3 regions of the Dryocola baronae genome follow, and region 1 is predicted to be linked to each of the others. Evidence: predicted binding sites of a transcription regulator. Region 1 holds the regulator's gene; each other region holds the start of a gene.
The links. The regulator CRP, encoded in region 1, controls carbon source genes, mostly activating them, when cyclic AMP is high. The targets are predictions, from matches to a motif close to ATGTGANNNNNNTCACAT.
Positions count from the first base shown of each region.

Region 2: a site for CRP is predicted at 3,854-3,871, ahead of ACSPHG_RS07670 (CidA/LrgA family protein). Genes of this name have one in related genera too.
Region 3: a site for CRP is predicted at 1,438-1,455, ahead of drpB (cell division protein DrpB). Genes of this name have one in related genera too.

Region 1 covers NZ_JBINNY010000001.1:4,629,045-4,636,840, forward strand. The annotation lists gene ACSPHG_RS21970 (ABC transporter ATP-binding protein) at 1-1,442, shown strand, start outside; gene ACSPHG_RS21975 (LysE family translocator) at 1,593-2,192, opposite strand; gene ACSPHG_RS21980 (hydrolase) at 2,254-3,270, shown strand; gene ACSPHG_RS21985 (YheU family protein) at 3,272-3,490, shown strand; gene ACSPHG_RS21990 (phosphoribulokinase) at 3,596-4,465, shown strand; gene ACSPHG_RS21995 (OsmC family protein) at 4,494-4,898, opposite strand; gene crp (cAMP-activated global transcriptional regulator CRP) at 5,213-5,845, shown strand; gene ACSPHG_RS22005 (YccS/YhfK family putative transporter) at 6,037-7,796, shown strand, end outside.
Region 2 covers NZ_JBINNY010000001.1:1,633,470-1,641,265, forward strand. The annotation lists gene mglC (galactose/methyl galactoside ABC transporter permease MglC) at 1-742, shown strand, start outside; gene sanA (outer membrane permeability protein SanA) at 832-1,551, opposite strand; gene cdd (cytidine deaminase) at 1,698-2,582, opposite strand; gene ACSPHG_RS07665 (CidB/LrgB family autolysis modulator) at 2,712-3,407, opposite strand; gene ACSPHG_RS07670 (CidA/LrgA family protein) at 3,404-3,805, opposite strand; gene ldtB (L,D-transpeptidase) at 4,022-4,942, opposite strand; gene ACSPHG_RS07680 (ABC-F family ATPase) at 5,177-6,772, shown strand; gene ACSPHG_RS07685 (glycoside hydrolase family 31 protein) at 6,840-7,796, opposite strand, start outside.
Region 3 covers NZ_JBINNY010000001.1:1,829,462-1,837,257, forward strand. The annotation lists gene ompC (porin OmpC) at 1-818, opposite strand, end outside; gene drpB (cell division protein DrpB) at 1,507-1,761, shown strand; gene ACSPHG_RS08520 (phosphohydrolase) at 1,860-2,555, shown strand; gene ACSPHG_RS08525 (DNA cytosine methyltransferase) at 2,645-4,060, shown strand; gene ACSPHG_RS08530 (very short patch repair endonuclease) at 4,064-4,564, shown strand; gene yedA (drug/metabolite exporter YedA) at 4,565-5,482, opposite strand; gene ACSPHG_RS08540 (DUF808 domain-containing protein) at 5,656-6,570, shown strand; gene ACSPHG_RS08545 (YodC family protein) at 6,663-6,842, shown strand; gene ACSPHG_RS08550 (helix-turn-helix domain-containing protein) at 6,878-7,267, opposite strand; gene dgcQ (cellulose biosynthesis regulator diguanylate cyclase DgcQ) at 7,425-7,796, shown strand, end outside.

The DNA.
Region 1 (7,796 bases):
GTATGCGTCTCAACCTTGCGCAGGCGCTGATCTGCCGTTCGGACCTCCTGCTGCTTGATGAACCGACCAACCACCTGGACCTGGACGCGGTGATCTGGCTGGAACGCTGGCTGAAGAACTATCCCGGCACGCTGATCCTTATCTCGCACGACCGTGACTTCCTCGATCCGGTGGTCGGCAAAATCATTCATATCGAACAGCAAAGCATGTTCGAGTACACCGGCAACTACTCCTCGTTCGAAGGACAGCGCGCGACGCGCCTCGCCCAGCAGCAGTCGATGTATGAAAGCCAGCAGGAACGCGTGGCGCATCTGCAAAGCTTTATCGACCGCTTCAAAGCAAAAGCCTCCAAGGCGAAGCAGGCACAAAGCCGCGTCAAAATGCTCGAACGCATGGAGCTGATTGCCCCGGCGCACGTCGATAACCCGTTCCACTTTAGCTTCCGCGCGCCGGAAAGCCTGCCGAACCCGCTGCTGCGTATGGAAAAGGTCAGCGCGGGCTACGGCGATCGCGTGATACTCAACTCCATCAAGCTGAACCTGGTGCCCGGATCGCGCATTGGCCTTTTGGGCCGCAACGGCGCGGGTAAATCCACCTTAATCAAGCTGCTGGCCGGTGAACTGGCCCCGCTGCAGGGGGATATTGGCCTCGCAAAAGGCATCAAGCTTGGCTACTTCGCCCAGCATCAGCTCGAATACCTTCGCGCGGATGAATCGCCGCTTCAGCACCTGGCGCGCATTGCGCCGAAAGAGCTGGAACAGCAGCTGCGCGATTATCTCGGCGGCTTTGGCTTCCAGGGCGATAAGGTCACCGAGCAAACGGCGCGCTTCTCCGGCGGCGAAAAAGCCCGCCTGGTGCTGGCGCTCGTCGTCTGGCAGCGCCCTAACCTGCTGCTGCTCGATGAACCCACCAACCACCTGGATCTCGACATGCGTCAGGCGCTGACCGAAGCGCTGATTGATTTCGAAGGCGCGCTGGTCGTGGTTTCGCACGACCGTCATCTGCTGCGTTCCACCACCGACGATCTCTACCTTGTCCACGATCAGAAGGTCGAAGCCTTCGACGGCGATCTGGAAGACTACCAGCAGTGGCTCAGCGACCTGCAAAAGCAGGACAACCAGCAGGAAGACGGCGCGAAAGACAACGTCAACAGCGCGCAGGCGCGTAAAGACCAGAAGCGCCGCGAAGCAGAGCTGCGCACGCAAACCCAGCCGCTGCGTAAACAAATCACCCAGCTTGAAAAGCAGATGGAAAAGCTGAACGCGCAGCTTGCTGAAGTTGAAGAGAAGCTGGCTGACAGCGCCATTTACGATCAAAGCCGCAAAGCTGAGATGACCGAATGCCTGCAAACCCAGGTGAAGGTGAAATCGGCGCTGGAAGAGTGTGAAATGGAGTGGCTGGACGCGCACGAACAGCTTGAGCAAATGATGCAGTCCGAATAACGCCATCCGACATTTTTGGTGGATAGCGCTAACGCTTATCCACCCTACGATTCGCGAATAGGTCGGGTAAGGCGCTATCGCTTATCTTCGCTACGGTTCGCATGTAGGTCGGGTAAGGCGTAAGCCGCCACCCGACAAATAACGCGCGGGCTAACGCCAGATCAGCAGCACGCAGGCGGCGGTTAGCAGGCCCATAAATACGTTAAAAATCGCCCAAGCGCGGCGGCTGCGCAGCAGCTTGCCTATCAGGCTGCCGAAGGCAATCCAGATAACGCCTGCCACAATATTCACCAGCGCAATGCCGATGCTGATTAGCACCACCGAATGCAGATACTGTGAACCCGCAAGGCTGAAGCTCGCTACCGCACCCAGCGCCATGAGCCACGCTTTTGGGTTGATGACCTGAAGCAGGCCGCCCTGCCAGAAGGGAATAGGCGCAGGCGGCGGGGAATCGGTTTCTAAACGCTCGTAGCTCGCCGTACCAATTTTCCAGGCCAGCCACAAAAGATAAATGCTCCCGGCAATCTTGAGGATAAGGTGCAGGGCGGGGTAAATCAGAATCAGGCTGCCCACGCCGCAGGCCACCAGCAGCAGGATGCACTGCATGCCGAGCATGATGCCAATCATCAGCGGCAGGCTGCGGATAAAACCGTAATTAGCCCCTGATGAGGTAAGTAACGTATTATTGGGGCCAGGGGTAATCGCTGCCACCCAAAGAAAGCCGAGCATTGAGAAAAAAAGCGTTTCCATGAAAGGGGTGCTCCACACCCAAAGAATTGATTAGCAAACTAAATGAAACTAACAGTGTGATATGGATCAGACAAGTCCTGCAGAATTGAATTTTAATCATGATGACGGCCAGCAATTCCGCCCTATGCGCGGAATGAGTAACCCTCACCTGCAAACCATGTTGCCGCGTGTTATCCGCCGTCGAGTCAAATTTAAGCCCCACTGGCAGCGTCTTGATATGCCGGACGGGGATTTTGTCGATCTCGCGTGGAGCGAAGACCCGCGCCTGGCGGCGCATAAGCCGCGCCTGGTGGTCTTTCACGGTCTGGAAGGCAGCCTGCACAGCCCCTACGCACACGGCCTGATCGAGGCCGCGCAGAATCGCGGCTGGCTGGGCGTGGTGATGCACTTCCGGGGATGCAGCGGCGTACCAAACCGCATGAAGCGCATCTACCACTCCGGCGAAACCGAGGACGGCACCTACTTCCTCAGCTGGCTGAACCAGCGCTATGGCGAAGTGCCAACGGCGGCGGTCGGCTTCTCGCTGGGGGGCAACATGCTGGCCTGCCTGATGGCAAAACAGGGAGCGGACTGCACCCTAAAAGCCGGCGTCGTTGTCTCCGCGCCGCTGATGCTCGAGCAGTGCTGCTATCACATGGAGCAAGGCTTCTCGCGGTTCTACCAGCGCTATCTTCTCAACCTGCTGAAAAAGAACGCCGCGCGCAAGCTGCGCAGCTATCCCGGCACGCTGCCGGTGGACTTAAGGCAGCTCAAGGGCGTGCGCCGCATCCGCGAGTTTGACGATCTTATCACCTCCAAAATCCACGGCTTTGCCGACGCGCTGGACTATTATCGCCAGTGCAGCGCCATGCCGCTGCTGCCGGACATCGCCAAGCCGACGCTCATCATCCACGCCAAAGACGATCCCTTTATGGATCACCACGTCATTCCTGATAAAGCATCGTTACCCGCAAATATTGAATATCAGCTCACAAGCCACGGCGGACACGTCGGCTTTGTGGGCGGCACGCTGCGCAAACCGGAAATGTGGCTCGAGCAGCGTATCCCTGACTGGTTAACAAGATATCTGGACAACTGAGATGATTATTCCCTGGCAAGACATTGACGCCGAGACCCTCGACAATCTCATCGAATCCTTTGTATTACGCGAAGGTACAGATTATGGTGAACAAGAGCGCTCGCTGTCGCAGAAGGTTGCCGACGTGAAGCGACAGCTACAAAGCGGCGAAGCGGTGCTGGTGTGGTCAGAGCTGCATGAGACGGTAAATATCATGCCTCGCGGGCAGTTTCGCGGCTAATCTAAAGCAATAAAATCATCTTCAGGCCCTTCGTCGGGTGGATACGTGCATTCGCCATCCACCCGCTGTGACAGTCCCTTCGAATATCCATGGAGTTGTTGCCTTATGTCAGCCAAACATCCGGTTATTGCCGTCACGGGTTCCAGCGGTGCAGGAACGACCACCACAAGCCTTGCGTTTCGTAAGATATTTCAACAGCTCAACCTGCGCGCCGCCGAAGTCGAAGGCGACAGCTTCCATCGCTATACCCGCCCAGAAATGGACATGGCGATTCGTAAAGCGCGCGACCTGGGCCGTCACATCAGCTATTTCGGGCCAGAGGCCAATGACTTCGGGCTGCTCGAGCAGACGTTTGCCGAATACGGGCGCAGCGGCCAGGGGAAATCCCGCAAGTATCTCCACACCTATGACGAAGCCGTGCCGTGGAACCAAATCCCCGGGACTTTCACGCCCTGGCAGCCGCTGCCTGAACCTACAGACGTGCTGTTTTACGAAGGGCTGCACGGCGGTGTGGTCACCCCGCAGCACGACGTAGCCAACTATGTGGATTTGCTGGTCGGCGTGGTGCCCATCGTTAACCTGGAGTGGATTCAGAAGCTGGTGCGCGACACCAGCGAACGCGGCCATTCACGGGAGGCGGTGATGGATTCCGTGGTCAGATCGATGGATGACTACATCAACTTTATTACGCCGCAGTTTTCCCGCACCCATATCAACTTCCAGCGCGTCCCGACGGTAGACACCTCTAACCCGTTTGCCGCGCGCGGCATTCCGTCGCTGGACGAAAGCTTCGTTGTGATTCACTTCCGCGGGCTGGATAACATCGACTTCCCGTACCTGCTGGCGATGCTGCAAGGCTCTTTCATTTCACACATCAATACGTTGGTGGTGCCGGGGGGCAAAATGGGGCTGGCAATGGAGCTGATAATGACGCCGCTGGTGCAACGGCTGGCGGAAGGCAGAAAAGTCGTTTAGGGCGGCAAAATACCGCCCAGGACACGTATTACAGTTCAATCACTTCATAGCTGTGCGTGATGTTTGCGGCTTTCTCAAGCATCAACGCCACCGAGCAATACTTCTCCGCCGACAGGTCGACGGCGCGGGACACGGCATTGTCCTTCAGATCTTTGCCGGTCACGATGAAATGCAGATTGATGTGGGTGAACAGGCGCGGCGCTTCTTCGCGGCGCTCGGAGGTCAGCTTCACTTCGCAATCCGTCACGTTATGGCGGCCTTTTTGCAAAATAGACACCACATCAATGGCGCTACAGCCGCCGACCGACATCAGGACCATCTCCATCGGGCTGGGTGCTTTATCGCCTGAATTTCCGTCCATCAGGATCTGGTGACCCGACGCCGATTCGCCCAGGAAAGTTAACCCCTCAACCCATTTAACTCGTGCCTGCATTTTGCTTACTCCTGTTAAGAAATTTCCTTCCAGAGTACGCGGATGCAGCAATTGTCGCAACGGAAGGCGACCTGCGTCATGCTGAAACGAGACAATAGGAGACACTTGCCAAAAGCTATGCTAAAACAATCCGGATGCTACATTCGATACATTGACGTGATGTATGTATGCATTGGACATCACTAATTACAGGCGGCAAGATTGACTTGCTGGCCATTTCCCCCAGGTGGGAAATATTCTAACGATTGCAACGCCGGGCAGGAGGTTTTGCATCCTGTCTTTGGTAGCCAGTTTATAACAGAGGATAACCGCGCATGGTGCTTGGCAAACCGCAAACAGACCCGACTCTCGAATGGTTCTTGTCCCATTGCCACATTCATAAGTATCCATCGAAGAGCACGCTGATTCACCAGGGTGAAAAAGCAGAGACGCTGTACTACATCGTCAAAGGCTCCGTGGCCGTGCTGATCAAAGATGAAGAGGGCAAGGAAATGATCCTCTCCTATCTGAACCAGGGTGACTTCATCGGTGAATTAGGCCTGTTTGAAGAAGGCCAGGAGCGCAGTGCCTGGGTTCGCGCGAAAACCGCGTGCGAAGTGGCTGAAATTTCCTATAAAAAATTCCGCCAGCTTATCCAGGTTAACCCAGACATCCTGATGCGCCTCTCTTCCCAGATGGCCCGTCGCCTGCAGGTCACGTCAGAGAAAGTGGGCAACCTTGCCTTCCTCGACGTAACCGGCCGTATCGCTCAAACGCTGCTGAACCTTGCGAAACAGCCAGACGCCATGACCCACCCGGACGGTATGCAGATTAAAATCACCCGCCAGGAAATCGGTCAGATCGTGGGTTGCTCCCGTGAAACCGTAGGCCGCATTCTGAAAATGCTGGAAGATCAAAATCTGATCTCCGCGCACGGTAAAACGATCGTCGTTTACGGTACTCGTTAATTTCCGTTTCCAAAAAGGCGTATCGCTTCGGCAATACGCCTTTTTTGTCTCTAAAACTCCCTTTGCCCGCTCTAAATAATTCGAGTTACAGGTCGGCGGCAAGGGAGGGAGTCCCCAGGAGCTTACTCCAGTAAGTGACCGGGGCGAGTGAGTGCAGCCAACACCCCTGTAACTTGAAGTATGACGAGTCTATGTGGCGCCGACTTATTTATCATCCTGAGGTTAACTACGCACTGCGTCAGACGCTGGTGTTATGTTTACCCGTGGCCGTCGGCCTGGTGCTGGGCAGCCTGCAAAACGGCCTGCTTTTCTCGTTAGTTCCCGCCTGCTGCAACATTGCTGGCCTGGACACCCCCCATCGACGCTTCTTCAAGCGGCTGATTATCGGCGGCAGCCTGTTTGCGCTCAGCAGCCTGATCATGCAGCTTCTTCTGCTCTACACCTCGATCCCGCTGCCCATAATTCTGATGGTGATGGCGCTGATGCTCGGGGTAACCGCGGAAATCAGCGCCCTGCACGCCCGCCTGCTCCCCGCCTCGCTGATTGCGGCGATCTTCACCCTCAGCATGGCCGGGAACATGCCTATCTGGAAACCGATGCTGCTGTATGTTTCCGGCACCATCTGGTACGGCGTCTTTAACTGGTTCTGGTTCTGGATGTGGCGCGAGCAGCCGCTTCGCGAATCCCTGAGCCTGCTCTACCGCCAGCTTGCCGAATACTGCGAAGCAAAATACGGCATGCTGACGCAGCACACCGATCCGGAAAAGGCGCTGCCCCCGCTGCTGGCCCGCCAGCAAAAAGCCGTCGATCTGATTACCGTCTGCTATCAGCAGCTGCACATGCTGGCGGCTAACCAGCAGAACGGCTACAAACGCCTGCTGCGCGCTTTCCAGGTGGCGCTCGACCTCCAGGAGCACATCTCCGTCAGCCTGCACCAGCCCGAAGAGGTGCAGAAACTCGTTGAACAAAGCCACGCCGAAGCGGTGATCCGCTGGAACGCGCAAACCATCGCGTCTCGCCTGCGCGTGCTGGCGGACGACATCCTTTATCACCGCTACCCCAGACGCTTTGATATGGATAAACAGATCGCGGCGCTGGAAAAAATCGCCCGCCAAAACCCGGACAACCCGGTCGGGCAATTCTGCCACTACCACTTCAGCCGTATCGCGCGCGTGCTGCGCACCCAGCGCCCTTTATACGTCCGCGATCTGATGGAAGATCGCCAGCGCCGCCTGCCGCTGTGGCCCGCGCTAAAAAGCTATCTCTCCTTCAAATCGGCGGCGCTGCGCAACGCCGCACGGCTGGGCGTCATGCTCACCGTCGCCAGCCTGCTGGGCGCATCTTTACATCTGCCCAAGCCCTACTGGATCCTGATGACCATCATGTTCGTCACGCAAAACGGCTATGGCGCGACGCGCGTGCGGATTCTGCACCGTTCGGCGGGCACCATGGCGGGCCTGACGATTGCCGGGATCACTCTCCACTTCCACGTTCCGGAAAGCTACACGCTGGTGGCGATGCTGCTCATTACGCTGGTGAGCTACCTGTTTATCCGCAAAAGCTACGGCTGGGCCACCATCGGCTTTACCGTCACCGCGGTATACACGCTGCAGCTGATTACGCTTAGCGCCGAGCAATACATCGTGCCGCGTCTGATCGATACCCTGCTCGGCTGCCTGATTGCCTTTGGCGGCATGATCTGGCTGTGGCCGCAGTGGCAAAGCGGCCTGCTGCGCCAGAACGCCCACGACGCGCTGGAAACCGACCAGGAAGCAATACGGCTGATCCTAAGCCACGACCCGCAGCCGACGCCGCTGGCCTGGCAGCGCATGAAGGTCAACCAGGCGCACAACGCGTTGTTTAACTCGCTCAACCAGGCGATGCAGGAGCCGGGCTTCAACTCGCACTATCTGGATGACATGAAGCTATGGGTGACGCACAGCCAGTTTAT
Region 2 (7,796 bases), 3.0 Mb from region 1:
GGATAACGTCAATAAAGTATTCCCCGACATGCACAGCCTGCCGATTCCGGTCGTGCTGCTGATCGTCTGCGCGATTGGCGCGGTTATTGGCCTGGTTAACGGCATTATTATCGCCTACCTGAACGTGACGCCGTTTATTACCACGCTCGGCACCATGATCATCGTTTACGGCATCAACTCCCTGTACTACGACTTCGTGGGCGCGTCGCCGATTTCCGGTTTTGAATCGCACTTCTCGACGTTTACCCAGGGCTTTATTGCGCTCGGCAGCTTCCGCCTTTCTTACATCACCTTCTATGCGCTGTTCGCCGTGCTGTTCGTTTGGGTGCTGTGGAACAAAACCCGCTTCGGTAAAAACATTTTCGCCATCGGCGGCAACCCGGAAGCGGCAAAAGTTTCCGGCGTAAACGTTGGCCTGAACCTGATCATGATTTATGCGCTGTCCGGCGTGTTCTATGCCTTTGGCGGTATGCTGGAAGCGGGGCGTATCGGCTCGGCGACCAACAACCTCGGCTTTATGTATGAACTCGACGCGATTGCGGCGTGCGTGGTCGGCGGCGTGTCGTTCAGCGGCGGCGTGGGTACGGTCATCGGCGTGGTAACCGGTGTCATCATCTTCACCGTTATCAACTACGGACTGACCTACATCGGCGTGAACCCGTACTGGCAGTACATCATCAAGGGCGCGATCATTATCTTCGCGGTTGCCCTGGATTCATTGAAGTACGCTCGTAAGAAGTAATTTTGTAGATGTCGGGTGGCGCGATGCTCACCCGACCTACCAAAATTTGTAGGGTGGATAAGCGTATGCGCCATCCACCAAAAACCCCGCTATTTCTTCTCTTTCTTCTGCATTTCCAAAAGCTGCTCTGGCGTCACCGCGGGATAGGCCTGCGCGTTTTCAGGGACTTCGTGCTGGGCTGGAATCGGCACGAGCGGGCCGAGGAAGCGGGGTTCGCGTTTGAAGATATACACATCCGCCAGCGCGCCCAGCCGTGCGCCAAATTCCCGCGTGCGGACGGTGAGCATATTCTTCGGCGACGGCACCGCGTAGCACTGCGCCTGAATCCCCATATGCAGGGCGATAAACAGCGCGCGTTCGCAGTGGAAGCGCTGGGTGATAATGATGAAATCGTTGGTATCGAAAACCTTGCGGGTGCGCACGATGGAATCAAGCGTTCGGAAACCGGCGTAATCCAGCACGATGTCGGCAGGATCGACGCCGCCCGCGATGAGGTCTTTGCGCATGGTCATCGGTTCGTTATAGCTGCTCTGCGCGTTGTCGCCGCTTAAAAGCAGGTAGTTGACCTTGCCGCTGTTGTAGGCGTTGAGCGCGCCCTGAATGCGGTACTTGTAATACTGATTGATGACGCCGGTGCGGTAATACTTGGCGGTACCGAGCACGACGCCGACCTGGCGATAGGGCAGGTCCTGTAGCTCGTCGTAAACGTAGGGGGCGGTTTTCCAGCTCATCCACCGATCGAGGCCAAGCGCGGTCAAAGCAATCAGGCCGATAAGGACTAACAGGCTATAAAACAAGCGCTTCAACATGGACTTACGGGCTCAACGGTGGGAGGAAATTTTACTCAAGGCTACTTTACCCTGGGGTTAAGAGCAAGAATCGGCGGACTGGTTGAAGTAAATTTCAACAATAGCCGTGTGGAAATCAGGCGGATGCGGGCACCCGCCTGAATAAGTTAACCCAGCAGGGTGCGATCGATATTCTGGCAGCCCAGCGCCTTGAGCGTCGCGGCCGTTGCGTCCCACTGGGTCAGCGGGGCATCGGCGCGCTCTGCCAGCACCGCGCGCTGGATGTCGCTGTAGTCGTAGCCGGAAAGGCTCAGCAGGTTCAGCGCGGCCTGCAGCGGAGGCAGCGACGGGTTGAACGCGGCGTTTTCAGCGTAGCTCCCGGAGATGATTTTGCCGTCGCGTAGCTCAAGCGCCACGCCCGCTGGCGCTTTGCTGTAAGGCGCGTGGCTGCGGTTCGCGGCAACAATTGCGGCCTGGTTTAGCTCATCGCCCTGGAGGGCAAAACCGTGGTCAACGTCGTCCAGCAGCAGCGTGCTTATCTCAAGATCGCGCGGACCGAAAGAATCGGGCAGGTAGTCGCCGAGCGTTGCCGGCCTGCGGCCAGGAAGGTTGATTTGCAGCTTCACGCCGCTGTTTAGCTCGTTCATAAACTGGCGGCAGTGGCCGCACGGCGTGTAGTTAACGGTCACGGAAGCGAGGCCTTTTTCACCGCGCATCCAGGCGTGGGTGATGGAGCTTTGCTCGGCGTGAACCGTTTGCTGCATGGTGGTGCCAGCAAATTCCATATTCGCGCCGAAATAGAGATTACCGCTGACGCCTCGTGCAACGGCACCGACGTTGAAATTAGAGAGTTCCGCACGGGCACATGAGGCAGCAAGCGGGAGCAGCGCGAAAGCCAGCGCATCATCATCCAGGCCCGTCTGCTTTTTCAGCGCCTCTACTTCCTGCGCGCCGAACATGGCCGGGAAATGGTCATCGGCGAGCAGGGATTGCAGGGCCGCCTGCAGCGAAGCCGGGAGCTGAGTGAAAGCAGCATGAAAACGAGAACGCATGTTTCTTAGCCTCTAATAGGTATTGGAGCCGTAGTGTACGGCGCTATAGAGGCTTTATATGTGATCCGTATCTAATTGCAAATGCAACGAATGAAATAAAAAATGAAAATGCGCGATCTCTCGCAAGTTTTAACGAAACAGCGCCAGAATCACCGGGAAAAGGAACGGGGCGATAAGCGACGTCATGATCCCGCAAATCACCAGCGCCAACGAGCTAAACGCGCCTTCCTGAAAATCAAGCTCGGCGCAGCGGGCGGTGCCCAAAGCGTGAGAGGCCGTGCCCATCGCCAGGCCGCGTGAAGCCTTGGTGGAAATACGCATTAGGTTCAGCAGGCTGTGGCCGAACACCGCGCCCAAAATCCCAACGAAGATCACGCAAACCGCGCTGATGGCCGGGATGCCGCCGATGCTGCCGCCTACGGCCATCGCAATCGGCGTCGTCACGGATTTTGGCAGGACGGAGGCCGCAATCTCAGGCGTTGCCCCCATGTACAGCGCAATGGCGGTACCGCTTATCATCGCCACCATGCTGCCGATAAAGCAGATTGTGATGATGGATTTCCAGCGCGCCCGGATCTGGTGCAGCTGCTCATAGAGCGGAAAGGCGAGTGCCACGACGGCGGGTTGCAGCAGGTCATTCAGCACCTCGCTGCCCTTAAAGTAGCTCGTGTAAGACACGCCGGTGAAGATCAGAATAGGGATGATCACCACCATCGAAACCAGCAGCGGATTGAGCAGCGGCGATTTAAAACGCGCGCCAAGCCTGCGTGCGCCAAAAAACACCAGCAGCGTTAACGGCAGGGACCACCAGATAGATTGCATCATTTTTTGTCAGCCTCGCTCTCACCGACAATCTTGCGTTCGCCGTGAACGAGATGGGAACTCCAGCTCACGATAATAAGTACCACCAGCGTGCTGATAAAACAGGACACCACCACCGGGCCAAACTGCGCCTTCAGCACCTCGTAATACTGCATAACGCCAACGCCTATCGGCACGAACAGCAGCGCCATATAGCGAATCAGCAGGTGGCAGCTGGGCTTGACCCACTTCGCGGGCATGATTTGCAGCGACAGCAGCACGAATAAAATCAGCATGCCGATAATGCTGCCCGGAATGGCGATAGGAAGCAGTGACGCGATAGCGATACCGGCATATAAGCACAGGTAAATTAAGATAAAAGACCGCAGATACTGCCAGACAATGGTGAGTGTGTTACGCATGGAGATGACCCTTTAAGAAACGCATTCATCATACAATTAAACTTAAAATTGTGCTACCGATCACATCATGACTTATGAGCATACCAAATATTCCAGAAATGAAGGTTCCAGAATTGATTGGGCAATTAGACAGGGAAATAAAAAAGGCGACCTGAGAAGGTCGCCTTAACGTGCATGGGCAGGCATGCGTAGCGCCGCCCGCCGGAGGTCAATCGCTTAGTTCAAGCGTACCGGCATACCGGAACGGTCTTTGATCGCCTGATCCACCACGTTGGTGTCAACGTCCGGCTGAGCGGTAATCGCCGTCACGCTGCTGGTCAGATTGATTGGCACAATCTCGTCAGAGTTGAACTGCGCTTCGGTGGTGGACAGCGGGTTGTGAACCTCGATGTAGCGCGTGCCGTCTGGCTCAACGGTGGCTTTCACCGGCTCATCAATAAACTGTACGCGGGTGCCGACCGGCACGTTCTCGAACAGGAACTTGATGTCTTCGTTACGCAGACGCACGCAGCCGTGGCTGACGCGCAGGCCGATACCAAAGTTGGCATTGGTACCGTGAATAGCATACAGGCGGCCAATGTACAGCGCGTACAGGCCCATAGGGTTGTCCGGACCGGCTGGCACTACGGCTGGCAGTGGCGTACCGGCTGCCGCGTATTCCGCGTGCATTTTGGCCGTTGGCGTCCAGGTTGGGCCGGCTTTTTTACGCTCTACTTTTGTCGTCCAGTTGATCGGGGTGTCTTTACCCAGCTGGCCGATACCGATAGGCAGCACGATAACCGTGTTGGTGTCTTTCGGATAATAGTAGAGGCGCATTTCAGCGCTGTTAATCACGATGCCTTCATGAACGGTATCCGGCAGGATGAGCTGCTGCGGAATGTTCAGGATGGTGCCAGGCTTTGGCAGATACGGATCGACGCCTGGGTTGGCTTCAAGCATGTTGGAAAGACCCATCTGGTACTGCGCTGCAAACTCTTCCAGCGGCGCGGTGCTACCTTCAGGAATGGTAATGACCTGGTTTTGACCAATCAGACGGCTGCCATCGGTTGGCAGGGGATAGGTCACGGCGGAAGCTGTTTTGCTAAAAGACACGACAGCCACAAATGCCAGTAAAATCGAGCGTAATTTTATATTCATGTTGTGCGAAGTATTTATGGCCACACAGGCTAGTTGGTTAGGAATCAGATGGGGTTCAGCCGCGCATTATATGTGCATTGCATCTTTCTGGGAAATCAGATGTGGATTAAATCACACTTTTTTCACATTGATTACATAATAGACAATACATAAGCAACGCGATCCTCATGCGCACTTATGGCATACTGTGCCCGATATCACAAATTACATCACTTCTTTTATCAGGACATCTTTGTGCTAGTTTCCAGTAACGTCACTATGCAGTTCGGCAGTAAGCCGCTGTTTGAAAACATCTCCGTCAAATTTGGCGGCGGCAATCGCTACGGCCTGATTGGCGCTAACGGTAGCGGTAAGTCCACCTTTATGAAGATCCTCGGCGGTGATTTAGACCCGACCCTGGGCAACGTATCACTCGATCCGAACGAGCGCATCGGTAAGCTGCGCCAGGATCAGTTCGCCTTTGAAAAATTCACCGTGCTCGACACCGTGATCATGGGCCACGCAGAACTCTGGGAAGTAAAAGAAGAGCGCGACCGCATTTACGCGCAGCCAGAGATGAGCGAAGAAGACGGCTATAAAGTTGCCGATCTCGAAACCAAATATGGCGAAATGGACGGCTACACCGCAGAAGCTCGCGCGGGTGAACTGCTGCTGGGCGTCGGCATTCCGGTAGAACAGCATTACGGCCCGATGAGCGAAGTCGCACCCGGCTGGAAGCTGCGCGTGCTGCTGGCGCAGGCGCTGTTCTCAAATCCGGACATCCTGCTGCTCGATGAACCGACGAACAACCTCGATATCGACACCATTCGCTGGCTGGAAACCGTGCTCAACGAGCGCAACAGCACCATGATCATCATCTCGCACGACCGTCACTTCCTGAACATGGTTTGTACCCACATGGCGGATCTGGACTACGGCGAGCTGCGCGTGTATCCGGGCAACTACGACGAGTACATGACGGCGGCAACCCAGGCCCGTGAACGCCTGCTGGCCGACAACGCGAAGAAAAAAGCCCAGATTGCCGACCTGCAATCCTTCGTCAGCCGCTTTAGCGCCAACGCCTCGAAATCACGCCAGGCGACCTCACGCGCCCGTCAGATTGACAAAATCAAGCTCGACGAAGTGAAGGCCTCCAGCCGTCAGAACCCGTTCATCCGTTTCGAACAGGACAAGAAGCTGTTCCGCAACGCGCTGGAAGTGGAAGCGCTGGCGAAAGGCTTTGATGAAGGCCCGCTGTTCAAAGGCGTCAACATGCTGCTCGAAGTGGGTGAAAAACTCGCGGTGCTGGGCACCAACGGCGTGGGTAAATCCACCTTCCTGAAAACCCTGGTCGGCGAATTAGCGCCGGACGCGGGTGCCGTAAAATGGTCCGAAAACGCGCAGATCGGCTACTACGCGCAGGATCACGAATACGAGTTTGAAAACGATCTCACCGTCTTCGACTGGATGAGCCAGTGGAAGCAAGAGGGCGACGACGAGCAGGCGGTGCGCAGCATCCTTGGCCGTCTGCTGTTCAGCCAGGACGACATCAAAAAACCAGCCAAAGTGCTTTCCGGTGGTGAAAAAGGCCGCATGCTGTTCGGCAAGCTGATGATGGAACGCCCGAACGTGCTGGTAATGGATGAACCTACCAACCACCTGGACATGGAATCCATCGAATCGCTGAACATGGCGCTGGAAATGTACCCGGGCACGCTGATCTTCGTTTCTCACGACCGTGAGTTCGTAAGCTCGCTGGCGACCCGCGTCATTGAAATCACGCCTGAGCGCGTCATCGACTTTACCGGCGGGTACGAAGATTACCTGCGCAGTAAAGGGATTGATGGTTAAAAGAAAAAACCGCCGAATTCGGCGGTTTTTTTGCAGCGATGTCGGATGGCGCTAACGCTTATCCGACCTACAGCTTCCAACTCTCCTGCGCCACGCCGTCCACCACCAAACGCCGTGTCTCGCCCGCAGGCAGCGTCAGCGTCAGTTCTTTCCACGCCGGTTGATAATGGCCTTTGCGGCTGAACGTCACGCTGATTTCCTCGGCGGAGCAGGCAATTTCCCAATCCAGCCACAGCGCATTGCCTTCTTTATATCCCCAGGACTCGCCGTCGTCTTCAAACAGGCTGCCGTGCGAAACGCCCGTGCCGCGTAGCGGGAAGATTTTCAGCTCGCGCACGTCGTCGGCTTTGGCATCCACGTGCGTAATGCGCGCGCTGTGCGGCAGGGCTGCACCGGCGCGAACCAGCAGCGGCAGGCGCTCAAGCGGGGCGTCGAGCACAACGTTTTGCCCGCCGCTAAACCACTGGCCGGTGTAATAGTCGTACCAGCCTTCGCCGTTTTCCGGCAGCCAGACTTCGCGCAGGCGCTGCCCCGGCTCCACGACGCTTGCCACCAGCAGATCGCGGCCCAGCATAAAGTCATCGCACTCGTCGAAGGTTTTCGCGTCGTGCTCGTGATCGAGGAACGTCGGGCGCAGCATCGGCTCGTCGTCGGCGTGGGCCTGCCACAGCAGGGTGTAGAAATACGGCAGCAGGCGGTAGCGGGTTTCGATGGCGCTGCGGATGGCGGGCGTAATCGCCGGGTACATCCACGGCTCGTTCACCGTCTGGTCGTCGTTCCACGAGTGGATGGTAAAGCGCGGGTGCATCACGCCGTTTTGTACCCAGCGCACGAACAGCTCGGCGTCCGGCTTATCGCCCGAGAAACCGCCGACGTCGTGGCCAACGTTATACAGCCCGGACAGGCTCATGCCGACCCCCATGCGGGTGTTATAGCGCAGCGTGTTCCAGCTGGTGCGGTTGTCGCCGCTCCATGTCTGCACGTAGCGCTGCATCCCGGCGCAGCCGGAGCGCGAAATCAGATA
Region 3 (7,796 bases), 2.8 Mb from region 1:
CTGTTACCGAATGGCGTCATGTTACGCGCTTCAGCGTACATGGCAGCCAGGTAGATGTCATTTGCGTCATATTTCAGACCAACGGTCCAAACATCGGCTTTTTCGCCGCGAGCGGTAGTGCCTGATTCCTGCACATTGGTGCGGTCAGAAGAAGCGAATGCTGCCCCTGCGCTCACGCCCATATCAAAATCATAGGTAGAGGAAAGACCCCAGCCGTCGCCATTGTCATTGCGGACATTGCTGCCTGAACGGTTGTTGTTACCTTCCTGCCCAAAGTTAGCGCTTGAACCTTCGTTAGAACCCTGGTATTGCAGCGCGAAGTTCCAACCTTCAACCAGACCGAAGAAGTCAGTGTTGCGGTAGGTTGCCATGCCGTTGCCACGACCCGTCATAAAGCGATCGGAATCGGAATAGGTATCACCACCGAACACCGGCAGCATATCGGTCCATGCTTCAACGTCGTACACAACGCCATAGTTACGGCCATAATCGAAAGAACCGTATTCAGCAAATTTCAGGCCGGCATAACCTAAACGAGTCCAGGATTGGTTGCTGCCTTCGGCGCTGTCTGCCTGAACGTTGTATTCCCACTGGCCGTAGCCGGAAAGATCGCTGGTGATCTGGGTTTCACCTTTAAAGCCCAGGCGCACATAGGTATCGTCGCCATCGGAGCCAGCATTGTCAGAAAATAGATGACGGGCATCAACTTTACCGTACAGATCCAGTTTGTTGCCGTCTTTATTATAAATCTCTGCTGCGTTTGCAGCGCCCATGGTCAATAAAGCAGGGATAATCAGTGCCAGTGCTGTTCTTTTCATATGTTAGTCCTTTTAATCATAATATTTATGTATAAAACGTTGTTAGTATCCTCAACAACGGCACTATCCTATATAAAGAGTTCATTGTTTTAGAATGTAAATTTGTAACACAATGATTTAAATAAACACGTTTTGTTACATTTTGAGCATTGGTAACTCTATGTTTTTATTGTGTTAACTGTAAATTATATCTAAATGCGATAAATAGGAGATATATTTCAAACTATGATTATTATTTGGAGTGATATTTTACAGAGGGGGCTGAAAATTAGAAATAAAAAAACCGGCAGTTTTACCTGCCGGGAAAAGTTAACTTAAGCATATAGAAGCGATATTGCTAGAAGGAGAGAAGCACATATAAAGGTAAAATAACGAAAGAGAGTATTATCCTATTTATTTTTTCGTGCAATACATATCGGCAAAAATAATTTAATTGAAGTGAGCGTGAATCATTATTTAAAAATTAGTTTATTAGTGGCGAGGCTGCCCGCATCCGTCATGAGGCCCTTCGCTCATTCAGGGGAAAAATGCGTTTACGCGCCTACTCTTTCATCAATGTCTGTTCTAAGCTTGATTCATCACAAAAAAATATGTAGTTGGCTGTCATGCAGCATGAAATTTGTGATAAAAATCACATCCGAAGCCGGTTCTACCGCTATACACATTATGATTTGCTGAAGAGAAGGTTATGTCGAACGTTAAGGATGCGAAGCCAACCCGTACGCCGGGTGGCAAAATAGCGCTGTGGCTATTTTATGGATTTTGCCTGTACATCGTCTGGGCAATGGTGCGTTATTTCTGGGTAGTCAGCGATGTCTCCGGCTCGTTTGGCGGCAAACTGCTCGGCGCGCTGCTGGGGCTTTTAGTGCTGGGTTCGGTCGCCGCCGTGCTTGGCTGGGTGGCGTGGTTTACGCGCGCTCGACCGGATTTTCATCGGGAATAACGTTCCCGGCGCATCGCGCTCCTCGCGGATAGCTTGCTAATTTTGTGATCCTGTACTCATATTAGTTACCGGGTTTAGCAACGAATCGAGGAGTACGTATGCCGATAGCCCAATGGCAAGCGCGTTTTGAGCACTACCTGCACCGCAACTGGCTGCAGGATGATAAAGCCCATGACGTTGCGCATTTCCATCGCGTGTGGAAAACCGCGCAGCGCATCATGGAGGGCACAGAAGCCGACCGCCTGGTCGTGCTCACCGCCTGTTACTTTCATGACATCGTCAATCTGCCCAAAAATCATCCCGAACGGCATCTCGCTTCGACCCAGGCTGCGGCAGAAACCCTGCGCATTCTTGACCAGCAGTTCCCCGATTTTCCCCATGAGCTATTTGATGCCGTCGCGCACGCCGTCCGCGCGCACAGCTTCAGCGCGGGCATAGCGCCGCAAACGCTGGAGGCTAAGATCGTACAGGACGCCGACCGGCTTGAGTCCCTCGGGGCGATTGGCCTTGCGCGCGTGTTTTACACTTCCGGCGCGCTGGGGCGGCCGCTGTTTGATAGCGAAGACCCGCTGGCAAGCCGCCGCGAGCTTGACGACGCCACCTACGCGCTCGACCACTTCCAGAAAAAACTGCTGAAGCTGCCCGAAACGATGCAAACCGAAGCGGGCAGGGAGCTTGCGCGCCTCAACGCCGACTTTCTCGTGCACTACATGGCGAAACTGTGCGCCGAGCTAAAAGGCGATTACCACGATCTCGACGACAGCGTGCTGGCCAGGTTTTCCCCGCTACGTTAGACCCGCGCCCGCACCGTGCGGGCCTTTCCATTCTCTCTGGGTCAAATCAGTGATAAAGTTGCACTTTCTTTTCCCCTCAAGGGCCCTCAATGGACGACCTCGACGCGATTGCAGAACACCTCTCCGTACAGGCTTTACGCCAGCAGCAGCAGCAGCAGGAAGAAGACCACGCTCTGGTCAGCCGCATTCTTGAAATCTACGATCAGAAAACGGTGGCGCACCATCTGCGCCAGGTCAGCGGCGACTGGACGCGCGAATCGCTCAACCGCTGGGTTAACCGCAAGTCCGCGCCGCGTGCCTTAACCTCCGTTGAAGTGAAGATGCTTAACAGCATGCTGCCAACGCCTCCTGCGCACCACGGTAAGTACGCGTTTCGCTTTATCGATCTGTTTGCCGGTATCGGCGGCATCCGCAGCGGCTTTGAGGCGATCGGCGGGCAGTGCGTGTTTACCAGCGAATGGAACAAACACGCGGTGCGCACCTATAAAGCCAACTGGTACTGTGACCCGGAGCAGCATCATTTCAACGAAGATATCCGCGACGTGACGCAAAGCGACCGCACGGATCTCAGCGATGAAGAGGCCGCCGCGCACATTCGGGCGACGCTCCCCGATCACGACGTGCTGCTCGCAGGCTTTCCGTGCCAGCCGTTTTCGTTAGCCGGCGTGTCGAAAAAGAACGCATTGGGCCGCGCCCATGGGTTTGCCTGCGAAACGCAGGGCACGCTGTTCTTCGACGTCGCCCGCATTATTGATGCCAAACGCCCGGCTATTTTCGTGCTGGAAAACGTTAAAAACCTCAAGAGCCACGATAAGGGCAACACTTTCCGCATCATTATGGAAACCCTCGACGGCCTGGGCTACGAAGTGGCGGATGCGGCGGTCATGGGGCCGGGCGATCCGAAGATAATCGACGGCAAAAACTTCCTGCCGCAGCACCGGGAACGCATCGTGCTGGTGGGCTTCCGCCGCGACTTGAACCTGCATCAGGATTTCACCCTGCGCGCGCTCGATAAGCTTTACCCGCAGCGCCGTCCGACCTTTGGCGAGCTGCTTGAGCCGACGGTGGATGCCAAATACATCCTCACGCCGACGCTGTGGAAGTACCTCTATAATTACGCGAAAAAGCACCAGGCCAAGGGCAACGGCTTCGGCTACGGTCTTGTAGACCCGACCAATCCCGCCAGCGTGGCGCGAACGCTGTCGGCGCGTTACTTTAAGGACGGCGCGGAAATCCTCGTCGATCGCGGCTGGGATAAGGCGCTGGGCGAGCAGAGTTTCGATGATGCGGACAACCAGCTGCGCCGCCCGCGTCGCCTCACGCCGCGCGAATGCGCCCGCCTGATGGGCTTTGAAGCGGTGCAGGGCAAATCCTTCAGGATCCCTGTTTCGGATACTCAGGCCTACCGTCAGTTCGGAAACTCGGTTGTCGTCCCGGCCTTTGCCGCCGTGGCAAAGCTGCTGGAAGACAAAATCAAACAGGCCGTGAAAAAGCGCCAGGGGTAAGATATGGCCGATGTTCACAGTAAGGCAGTGCGCAGCAAGAATATGCGCGCCATCGCCACGCGCGACACGGCCATTGAAAAACGCCTCGCGGGGCTGCTGGCCGAATGCGGATTCGAGTTCCGCGTGCAGGACGAGCAGCTCGCGGGCCGCCCCGACTTCGTTATCGATAGCCACCGCTGCATTATCTTCACCCACGGCTGCTTTTGGCACCATCACGACTGCTACCTGTTCAAGGTGCCCGCCACGCGCACCGAGTTCTGGCTTGAGAAAATTGGCAAGAACGTAGAGCGCGACAGGCGAGATATCCGCCGCCTGCTGGGTGAAGGCTGGCGTGTGCTGCTGGTCTGGGAGTGTGCGCTACGTGGGCGCGAAAAGCTTAGCGATGAAGCGCTGGGCGAAAGGCTTGAAGAGTGGGTTTGCAGCGGCGGGCATCATGCCCAAATTGATACGCTCGGGATTCACGAGCTCAATGACGACGGGTGGCAAACGCCACCCGTCGTCTAATTATCTTTCCATCTCACACGGCTTCACCACCGGCTTTGGGGGCAGCAGATATTTCCCCAGCGTCACCAGCACCACCGCAAAGATAATCACCCCCAGCGCCAGCCATTCCACCGGCGACAGGCTTTCCCCCGCGAAGCCGGTGCCTAACAGTACCGCTACGACGGGGTTAACGTAGGCGTAGCTGGTGGCGACGGCGGGGGCGACGTTGCGGATCAGGTACATATAGGCGCTAATGGCAATGATTGAGCCGAACAGCGCGAGATAGCCAACGGCCAGGAAGCCCGCCGTGGTCGGCATCGCCGTCAGGCGTTCGCCGGTTAACGCCGCGGCGCATAAAAGCACGATCCCGGCGGCGAGCATTTCGATGGCGCCCGCCATCAGGCCGGTTGGCAGCTCAATGCGCGAACCGTAGACCGAGCCAAACGCCCAGCTCAGCGAGCCGATAAGAATCAGAATAGCGCCCCACGGGTTGCCGCTCAGGTTGCCGCCGCTGTTAAGCAGGATAATTCCCGCCAGGCCAATGGCAATCCCCAGCCACTCGAGCTTGCGCGTAGGGATGCCGAACAGGCGGCTAAAGCACAGGGTAAACAGCGGCACGGTGGCGACCATCACCGCCGCGATGCCGGACGGAACGTGCTGATGTTCCGCCACGGTGACGAAGCCGTTGCCCACGGCGAGCAGCAGCACGCCAATCAGCGCCGCGTTGAGCATCGGTCGCAGAGGCGGGAGCCTGTGCCCGCGAAGCATCAGCACGGCCAGCAGCAGCACCCCGGCGCTCATAAAGCGCACGCCGGCCATCATAAACGGCGGCCAGCTCTTCACCCCGATGGCGATAGCAAAATAGGTTGAACCCCAGATAACGTACAGCGCAAACAGCGCTGCAATCAGCGGTAATAATTGACCCGAACGAACACGCATACTGCCTCACGACCTTTCTATGACGAGGCTAATAGTTAACGTCAAAACTATCGGCCTGGCGAGTCTTTTACCTGTTATTAGCTTGTTAATTTCCATTGACAGATGAGTTAGATTTTCCAGCGCCGCGTTTTGCTCCATACTGAAAGGCAAACTAACAAAGAAGGAATCTTATTTTGGCAGGTAGTAGCTTATTAACGCTTCTGGACGATATCGCCACGCTGCTGGACGATATCTCGATGATGGGAAAAATGGCGGCGAAGAAAACCGCCGGCGTGCTGGGTGACGATCTCTCGCTAAACGCGCAGCAGGTGTCCGGCGTGCGGGCAAACCGCGAGCTGCCGGTGGTGTGGAGCGTGGCGAAAGGCTCGTTTCTTAACAAGCTGATTTTGGTGCCGCTGGCGCTGATTATTAGCGCCTTTGCGCCGTGGGCCATAACGCCGCTGCTTATGGTTGGCGGCGCGTTCCTGTGTTTTGAAGGGGTGGAAAAAGTCGTCCACAGCTTCCAGGCCCGCAAACATAAGGAAACGCCGGAAGAGAAAAAGGCGCGCCTTGACGCCATCGCCGCGCAGGACCCGCTGGTTTACGAAAAGGATAAAATCAAGGGCGCCATCCGCACCGACTTTATTCTGTCGGCTGAAATCGTCGCCATTACGCTTGGCATTGTCTCCGAAGCGCCGCTGCTCAATCAGGTGCTGGTGCTTTCCGGCATTGCGATCGTGGTGACGGTCGGGGTTTACGGCATCGTGGGCATGATTGTGAAGATTGACGATCTGGGCTTCTGGCTGGCGGACAAACGTTCAAGTCTTGCCCAGGGCATCGGCAAGGCGCTGCTGGTGATGGCGCCGTGGCTGATGAAGTTTCTGTCTATCGTCGGCACGCTTGCCATGTTCCTCGTGGGCGGCGGGATCCTGGTGCATGGCATTCCCGCTTTACACCACGCCATTGAAGGGTGGGCCGAGAAGCTGGGCGGGGTGGTGCATCTTCTCGCGCCGACGCTGGTAAACCTGGTGCTCGGCTTTATCGTTGGCGCGATTGTTTTACTGGCCGTAAACGGAATAAACCACCTGCGGGGCAAAACCGCGCACTGAGGATTTGCATAAATTTGCAAATTCGGGTGGGCAAAAATGCTGCTTTTTGACTATACCTGTAAAAGTTTTCACCCCTGATACAGGAGGCAGTTATGGTCTATGTAGTCAGCGATGAAGTCCAGCCAAAGAATGGTGGCCCAAGGATGATCGTTACCGGGTTTTCCAGTGGCATGGTGGAGTGTCGTTGGTATGACGGTTATGGCGTACAACGCGAGGCCTTCCGCGAGGATGACCTGGCGCCCACGGCAACGAGGGGGCAGCCACAAGGATGAGGTAAAAAATACCCGGCGCAAAACCGGGTATTTTTTTAGGCCACGTTACTGGTGACGAGATTAAGCGGCGGGGTAAGGCGCAGCGGTAACTGTGGGTTCAGACGGCAAGCCTGCGGCGTGATGCCGAAGTATTTTTTAAACAGCGTGGTGAACTGCGACTGGGAGTTGAAGCCAAACTCCACGGCGATGTCCAGAACGCGCAAATCCGTTTCGCGCAGGCGATGCACCGCCTCGGTGAGCTTGCGTTCACGAATATAGCGGCCAATCGCGATTCCCGTCGTGGCGCGAAAAACGTTCTGCATGTACCACACGGAAAACCCGGAAATCGCCGCCAGTTCGGGTAACGCGATACCGCTTCCCAGATGATTTTCAATCCATTCGCACAGCGATGTGACCAACGCCTGGTGCGAATTTATTATCGTCATGGCGAAATCCTCAATTTAAATTTACCCTTAAGAATAATCCTGGGGGGTTAAACGGCGAATATAGGCATAATACCCGCCTTATGCCTGTGGGCGAAATCTTACGGCATTTTCAGCCATTTAAGGCCTTACATTAAGCTGCAATCAGGGAGCTTTATACGTGACGGGGAATGCTTTTCAGCGTGTTATCAACCGTTTCAAAAGGCCTCAGAGGATAGTCAATCTCTGCTTTATCACGGTCTTTATCTTTTCCACGATGCTCACCTGGCGCGAGGTCGTGGTGCTTGAGGATGCCTACGTTGCCAACCAGCGTAACGGCCTCGATAACATCGCCACATCCCTCGACAGGCAGCTGCAATATAGCATTGATAACCTGCTCTTTTACCGCAACACGATGCATTATGCCCTCCAGTCGCCTATTTCTACCGATAAGTCACGCCGGGCGCTGGAAGAGTTTGATTTTTATCGCACCCAGCCTTACTGGCAGCTGCGTCTGGACATCAAGCGCAGCCTGCCGATAAGCGGCGTGTCC